Regions from separate parts of the Shinella sp. 1A1 genome, predicted to be linked through region 3. Evidence: predicted binding sites of a transcription regulator. Region 3 holds the regulator's gene; each other region holds the start of a gene.
The links. Region 3 encodes PhoB, which activates phosphate uptake and scavenging genes when phosphate is short. Its sites were predicted from a motif close to TGTCATNNANCTGTCAT; they were not measured.
Positions count from the first base shown of each region.

Region 1 (2,263 bases), on a different replicon from region 3:
GCAGGCTTTCGGCCGGCGCCGTGCGGAAGATGACGCGCGCGCCGGGGGCCGCGCTCCGCGTGATCTCGGCCCACAGGGCGTTGAGCTGTCCGTCCGTCATCCAGTCCTGCGCATCGAGCAGGATGAAACGGTCGACGGAACCGGCGGGCTTGGCGGCGAGGAATTCCGTCAGCGACGTGTTGGTGATGGAAATGCGGGAGGCGCGCTCCCGGATGATCTCATGGTTCTGCCGGGCGAGGTAGGGCGGCAAGGGCGCCCTGTCGCCGGGGCCATAGCCGCGGCCGAAGGCCTGCCAGGCGAAGTAGTTCTCTGACAGCGGGAAGCCGCAGGCGAGCTTTTCGACCCGCTGGCGCAGGATCGTCGCCATGTCGCTGCCCGCGCCCGAAAGCGCTTCATATTGCTGCGGCGGAATGCCGAGGCCGAAGAGCGAGCTCTTGCGCCCCGTCGCCCAGCGAATGAGCCGCTTGTCGAACAGCGGCGCGAGCGTCTCGTCGAAGAAGCGCCGCTGGTCTTCCATGGTCCGGGCATCGAGCAATCCGCGCGGGTCGGCGCCGTAGAGCCGGGCCATCTTGTGGCCGAGCCCGATGAAGCCGCCGAGAAGCCCGTGGCGATAGAGGCGGCGATGGAAGATGGAGATGCGGCGGCGGCCGGTCACCGTGCGGCCTTCCCAATAGGCGCGGGTCTCCGCGTCGAGATGGGGTTGCAGATAGGTGCGATAGGCCGCGATGTTCCGCCGGTCGTCGCCGCTGCCATAGAAGCGGTAGAAGGTTTCGTAATCCGGCAGGCGGGCCGCCGCCGCGAGTTTCAGGCGGTTGAAGGCCACATGCGCGGGATTGAGGTCGACCGCCTCGATACGGGCCGGATCGGCGACGAGGTAGGAAAGCGCGTTGCACCCGCCCGAGGCGATGGTGACGATGCTGTTGCCCGGCGCGATCTGCAGCGCCGCCATGTCCACCTCGGGATCTTCCCAGATCTGCGCATAGACGAGGCTTCGGAACAGCCGCGAAAAGACATATTCCGACATTCCGGAAGGCGTCAGCAGCGGATTGCGGCGCACGGCGCGATGGAGGCGCTTGGCCGCCCCGTCCGTGCGCGCTGCTGCAGGAGAAGGGATGGCGGAGGTGGCCGTTTCGATCATCGGGGTACGTTTCCCAGGCTGGAACATCTCTCTGGCCGCGGCCGGGAGCGATGCATAAGCCTTGCGTGAGGCTTCGCCCGATCGCCCCGATTGCCGAACGACATGGGGCTCGTTTCAGCAGATCGCGATGACACCCGCATGACATCCGCGCTCCGGACCTGGGGATGACGTTGCGTGGAGACGGTGTCGCCCGGCATGCGCCTGTGATATGCCCGCCCCGACTCGACCGACAACAGACGGACGCACCCGATGAACGTTGCCTTCTATGCCGATTACATTGCCGACCTGCGGACGCTGTTTACGGATCTCGACAGCCGCCCCGAAGGATTCCAGACCTTCGACGTGCGGCTGGAACTGGCCGTGGCCGGCGGCCTCGTCGTCTATGAGACGAAGCGGCGCAAGGGGCTGACGGACAGTCTCTTCTACGGCCGGCCGGCGGCCGCCAGCGCCAACCAGCAGATGTCCCAGGCGGCGGCCTTTGCCGCCATCGACCGGTTCCTTGCCCTCGGGCAGTTCGTCGCCCTGACGGATGCTGCCTCCGAGACGCTGGATGCGCGCTATCCGCACTGCGCCGTCAACTTCTCCTATCGCAAGAAGGGCCAGCCGGTCGCCCGCTCCATGTTGATGGTCTTCGCCGGGTTCAACGACGACGGCGATGCCCTGCAATTCGTTTCGAATGCGACGGATCAGGCCGCTTTCGTCGCGGAACGCCCGTACCGCGCGCAGAAGACCTACGAGTGGAAATGACGCCGGCTATCCTTGTTCCGCCCTTGCCTCTCCGAGATGCCGCCGGGGCTGGATCTCGATGCTGAGCTGGTCGCGGCCGCGCATCTTGGCGGCGTAGAGGGCAAGATCGGCCCTGCGGTAGATGTCGCTCGGCTCCTCGCCGCTTTCCGCCCAGGCAAGCCCGGCGGAGAAAGTGTAGCGGAAGCTCGCCTGGTCCGGCACGGGGCGGGAATGGCGAACCGCCGCCAGCATGCGCTCGAGGATGGCTTCGGCATCTTCCATCACCGTGTTCGGCAGGATGAGAAGGAATTCCTCGCCGCCGACCCGGCCGAGGATATCGGTCTTGCGCAGATGGCGCTGCAGGGTGATGGCGAAGTCCTTCAGGACGGCGTCGCCGAC
Region 1 covers NZ_AP039672.1:666,967-669,229, reverse strand. The annotation lists gene ACZ48C_RS19795 (BtaA family protein) at 1-1,138, opposite strand, end outside; gene ACZ48C_RS19790 (hypothetical protein) at 1,388-1,885, shown strand; gene ACZ48C_RS19785 (GGDEF domain-containing protein) at 1,892-2,263, opposite strand, start outside.
Region 1: the regulator PhoB is predicted to act here: its motif matches at 1,266-1,282, upstream of ACZ48C_RS19795 (BtaA family protein).

Region 2 (2,263 bases), 1.1 Mb from region 3:
ATCACCACCCAGAAGGGCACGTAGAAGTCGCCGCCGAGATAGCCCTGCGAATAGAGCAGCACGGCGATGATGCCCATGGTCTTCTGCGCGTCGTTGCCGCCGTGGCCGAGCGAATAGAGCGAGGCGGACAGGAACTGCATGACGCGGAAGGTGCGGTCGACGGCAAAGGGCGTCTGGCGCACGAATATCCACGAGACGATCAGGATGAGGATCAGCGCCAGGAAGAAGCCGATGGCCGGCGACAGGAAGATGGCGCTCGCCGTCTTGATGAGCCCGCTCCACACGACGGCGTCGAAGCCGGTCTTGGCGAGGCCCGCGCCGACGAGGCCGCCGATCAGCGCATGCGAGGAGCTCGACGGGATGCCGAAGACCCAGGTGACGACGTTCCAGATGATCGCCCCCATCAGCGCCGAGAAGATGACCAGCGGGCTGACGATGGAGGGATCGATGATGCCCTTGCCCAGCGTCTCGGCGACATGCAGGCCGAAGAACAGGAAGGCGATGAAGTTGAAGAAGGCTGCCCACAGGACGGCGTATTGCGGGCGCAGCACGCGGGTGGAGACGATCGTGGCGATGGAATTCGCCGCGTCGTGCAGGCCGTTCAGGAAATCGAAGACGAGCGCGATGCCGACGAGGCCGACCAGCAGCGGAAGGGCGAGCGTGGCGTCCATCAGACGTTCTCGATCACGATACCGCTGATTTCATTGGCGACGTCCTCGAAGCGGTCGACGACCTTCTCGAGTTCCCCGTAGATCTCGCTGCCGATGATATAGGCCATCGGATCGGTCTTGCCGAATTCCTTGAAGAGGTCCTTCAGGCCGCGGTCGTGCAATTCGTCGGAGCGGCCCTCGACGCGGGTGATCTCTTCCGCGATGGTGCCGAGGCGGCCGGCATGCACGCCGATCTTGTCGAGCAGCGGGATCGCCTCGGCGATGAGATGGGCGGCCTTGACGACGGTCTCGCCCATTTCCTGCATGCCGGGCTGGAAGCTCGTCTGCTCGTAGAGGCGGATGGTCTTGACCGTCTTGTGCATCATGTCGATGGCATCGTCCATCGACTGGATCAGGTCCTTGATGTCGCCGCGGTCGAAGGGCGTGATGAAGCTGCGGCGCACCGCTTGCAGAACTTCATGGGTGATCTCGTCGGCCTGGTTTTCCAGTTCGACGATCCGGTCGCAGTGCTTTTCCATGTCCGGGCCGCCGGCAAGCAGCGTGCGGAGCGATTCGGCGGCGCCGACGACAGTGCGGGAATGCTGCTCGAAGAGATCGAAGAAACGGTCTTCGCGCGGCATGAGTTTGCGAAACAGCGAAAGCATGGATGCCCCTTACATGGCTGGGGTTGTCATGCGGCTGTCATAATTGACCGTCAACGCGCTGGAAAGCGTTGATTCGGCCTTGTCACAATTTCTCTTGCACTGCGGTAAACGGGACGCGCACCCGCTCAGGGCACGATCTTGAAGGGTTGCTCGCTGATGGCGACCGCGCCGCTGGCGCTGTCGCGGAAGCGGTAGCGCAGCACGTAATCGCCGGCCGGCGGGCTCGTGAGATTGAGCGTCAGCTTGGCGAAGACTTCCTGGTTGCGCACGCTGCCCTTGAAGTCGAAGGAGCCGAAGGCCTTCTGCTCGGCAAGTTTCGTCCCTTTGGGATCGAGCAGTTCGAGGTCGACGGTGAAATGCGATTCCAGGAGGCCACCATCGGCGGCGCGCCAGGTGAGGCCGACCGGCTCGACATAGGAGATCAGCGCCTCGCCCGCCTTGAAGCTGGAATCGGGCCGGGTGGCATACATGCCATAGCCCTGCGGCGGCGCGGCGACGAAGATCGCCTTGCCGATGGAGAAGGGGAGCGTCGCGGCAAACGCGCCATAGGCGTCGCGGATCGTGTTGTGCGCGCCGACCGTATCGCCGGCGGCGGCCTGCTCCTCCGCCTTCTTCGCGGCGTCCGCGAGGGGGCCGGCAAGCGCGAGCGTCGGCGCGAGCGCGGCGACAAAGGTCAAACGCATCAGGGACTTCCACACGGACATTCAGTCTTCCTCCAGCCGGATTGCGGGCAGGATGCGAAGAAGCGCGGCAACAGTCAAGGATGCCGGCGCTTTGTCCGGGGCTCTCGTCAGCTCTTCCAGAAGAGCGGTGTCAGGATGACCAGCACGGTGAGGATTTCGAGACGCCCGAGCAGCATGAGGAAGGAGAGCACGTAGAGCGCCGCGTCGTGGAACACCGTGAAGGAGCCGGCGGGGCCGATCTCCGGCGTGACGCCCGGTCCCACGT
Region 2 covers NZ_AP039671.1:1,292,921-1,295,183, forward strand. The annotation lists gene ACZ48C_RS06525 (inorganic phosphate transporter) at 1-671, opposite strand, end outside; gene ACZ48C_RS06530 (DUF47 domain-containing protein) at 671-1,315, opposite strand; gene ACZ48C_RS06535 (hypothetical protein) at 1,441-1,998, opposite strand; gene ACZ48C_RS06540 (TrkH family potassium uptake protein) at 2,106-2,263, opposite strand, start outside.
Region 2: the regulator PhoB is predicted to act here: its motif matches at 1,340-1,356, upstream of ACZ48C_RS06530 (DUF47 domain-containing protein).

Region 3 (2,263 bases):
GTCTCGATCTATGACGAAGAACTGAAGTACCTCTCCCGCCGTATCTCCGAGATGGGCGGCACCGCCGAGCAGATGGTGTCCGAATCCGTCCGCGCCCTCGTCACCGCGGATGCGGCGCTGGCCCAGAAGGTCATCTCGGAAGACGTGATCCTCGACAATGCCGAGCGCCAGATCAACGAGAAGGCCATCGTCACCATCGCCAAGCGCCAGCCGATGGCGGCGGACCTGCGCGAGATCATGGGCACGATCCGCATCGCGGCCGAGCTGGAACGCGTCGGCGACCTCGGCAAGAACACCGCCAAGCGCGTCATCGCCGTGCAGAGCTCGGGCATGCCCCGCAAGCTCGCCCGCGGCCTGGAGCACCTGGCCGAGCTCGCCCTGATGCAGCTCAAGGAAGTGCTCGACGTCTTCGCCACCCGCTCGGTGGACAAGGCCAAGGCCATCCGCGAGCGCGACGACGAGATCGACGCGATCTACACCTCGCTGTTCCGCGAACTCCTGACCTACATGATGGAAGACCCGCGCAACATCACGCCCTGCACCCATCTCCTGTTCTGCGCCAAGAACATCGAGCGCATCGGCGACCACGCGACCAACATCGCCGAAACCATCTATTACATGGCGACCGGCTCGCAGCCGGAAGGCGAGCGTCCGAAGGACGATACCTCGACCTCCGTCGTCGCCGCCGACGTTGCCGACGCCTCCGAGTAAGCGAGTAGGGTTCGACACATGGTGCCCAGAATAGCCGTCGTCGAAGACGAGGAGGCGCTCAGCGTCCTCCTGCGCTACAACCTCGAAGCCGAGGGCTTCGAGGTCGACACGATCCTCTCCGGCGACGAGGCCGAGATGCGCCTGCAGGAGCGCATGCCGGACCTTCTCATCCTCGACTGGATGCTGCCCGGCGTTTCCGGCATCGAGCTCTGCCGGCGCTTGCGCCAGCGGCCCGAGACCGAGCGCCTGCCGATCATCATGCTGACGGCGCGCGGCGAGGAGAGCGAGCGCGTGCGCGGCCTTGCCACCGGCGCGGACGACTATGTGGTGAAGCCCTTCTCGACGCCGGAGCTGGTCGCCCGCGTGCGCGCCATGCTGCGCAGGGCCAAGCCCGAGGTCGTCTCGACGGTGCTGCGCTGCGGCGACATCGAGCTCGACCGCGACACGCACCGCGTCCACCGCCGCACCCGCGAAGTCCGCCTCGGCCCGACGGAATTCCGCCTCCTGGAATTCCTGATGACGTCGCCCGGCCGCGTCTTCTCGCGCTCGCAGCTCCTTGACGGCGTCTGGGGCCACGACATTTATGTCGACGAGCGTACCGTCGACGTCCATGTCGGCCGCCTGCGCAAGGCGCTCAACTTCGCCAATATGCAGGATGTCATCCGCACGGTCCGCGGTGCCGGCTACTCGCTGGAAACCTGACCGGACGAACTTCCTCCCAAGGACGGAAATGGGCCCTTCGGGGCCTGTTTGCGTTTAGGGAGCTTCCGGCCAGCGCTTCTGGCAAAGCCCGAAACCCTCTCCTTCGCTCGGGCCCGTCTCGAGCATCTGCAACGTTTCTGTTTTCCGATGCGTTGGCAGATCCTCGGCACAAGGCCGAGGATGACGCTGACGGAGGTGCGAGGGCCGTCAACAAAAAGGCCGGCGTTTCCGCCGGCCTCTTTTTCTTCATTCCTGTCGCCAGGTCTCAGAACTCTTCCCAGTCATCCTGCGCGAGCGCCGTGTTGCCGGCGACCTGCGGGATGGCGCGGGCCGCGCTGCGCGGGGCCTGGTAGGCGGCACGCTGCGGCTGGGCCTGCGGGCGCATGGCCTGCTGGACCGGCTGCTGGGCGGCCATGGCCGCGGCGCCGGCGCGGAAGCGGGCGACGAGCGCCTTCAGCGTCTGCGCCTCGTCGTTGAGCGCCATCGAGGCGGCGGTGGTTTCCTCCACCATCGCGGCGTTCTGCTGCGTGACCTGGTCCATCTGGTTGACGGCCGAGTTGATCTCCTTGAGGCCGACGGCCTGCTCGGAGGCCGAGGACGAGATCTGGCGGATGAGGCCGTTGATCTGGATGACCTGCTCGGCGATGTTCTCCAGCGCGCCGCCGGCCTTGCCGACGAGATCGACACCCTCGCGGACCTGCACCTCGGAGGTGTTGATCAGCGTCTTGATCTCCTTGGCGGCGTTTGCCGAGCGCTGGGCGAGTTCACGCACTTCCTGGGCGACGACCGCGAAGCCCTTGCCGGCTTCACCGGCACGCGCCGCCTCTACGCCCGCATTCAGCGCAAGAAG
Region 3 covers NZ_AP039671.1:163,506-165,768, forward strand. The annotation lists gene phoU (phosphate signaling complex protein PhoU) at 1-711, shown strand, start outside; gene phoB (phosphate regulon transcriptional regulator PhoB) at 730-1,413, shown strand; gene ACZ48C_RS00845 (methyl-accepting chemotaxis protein) at 1,679-2,263, opposite strand, start outside.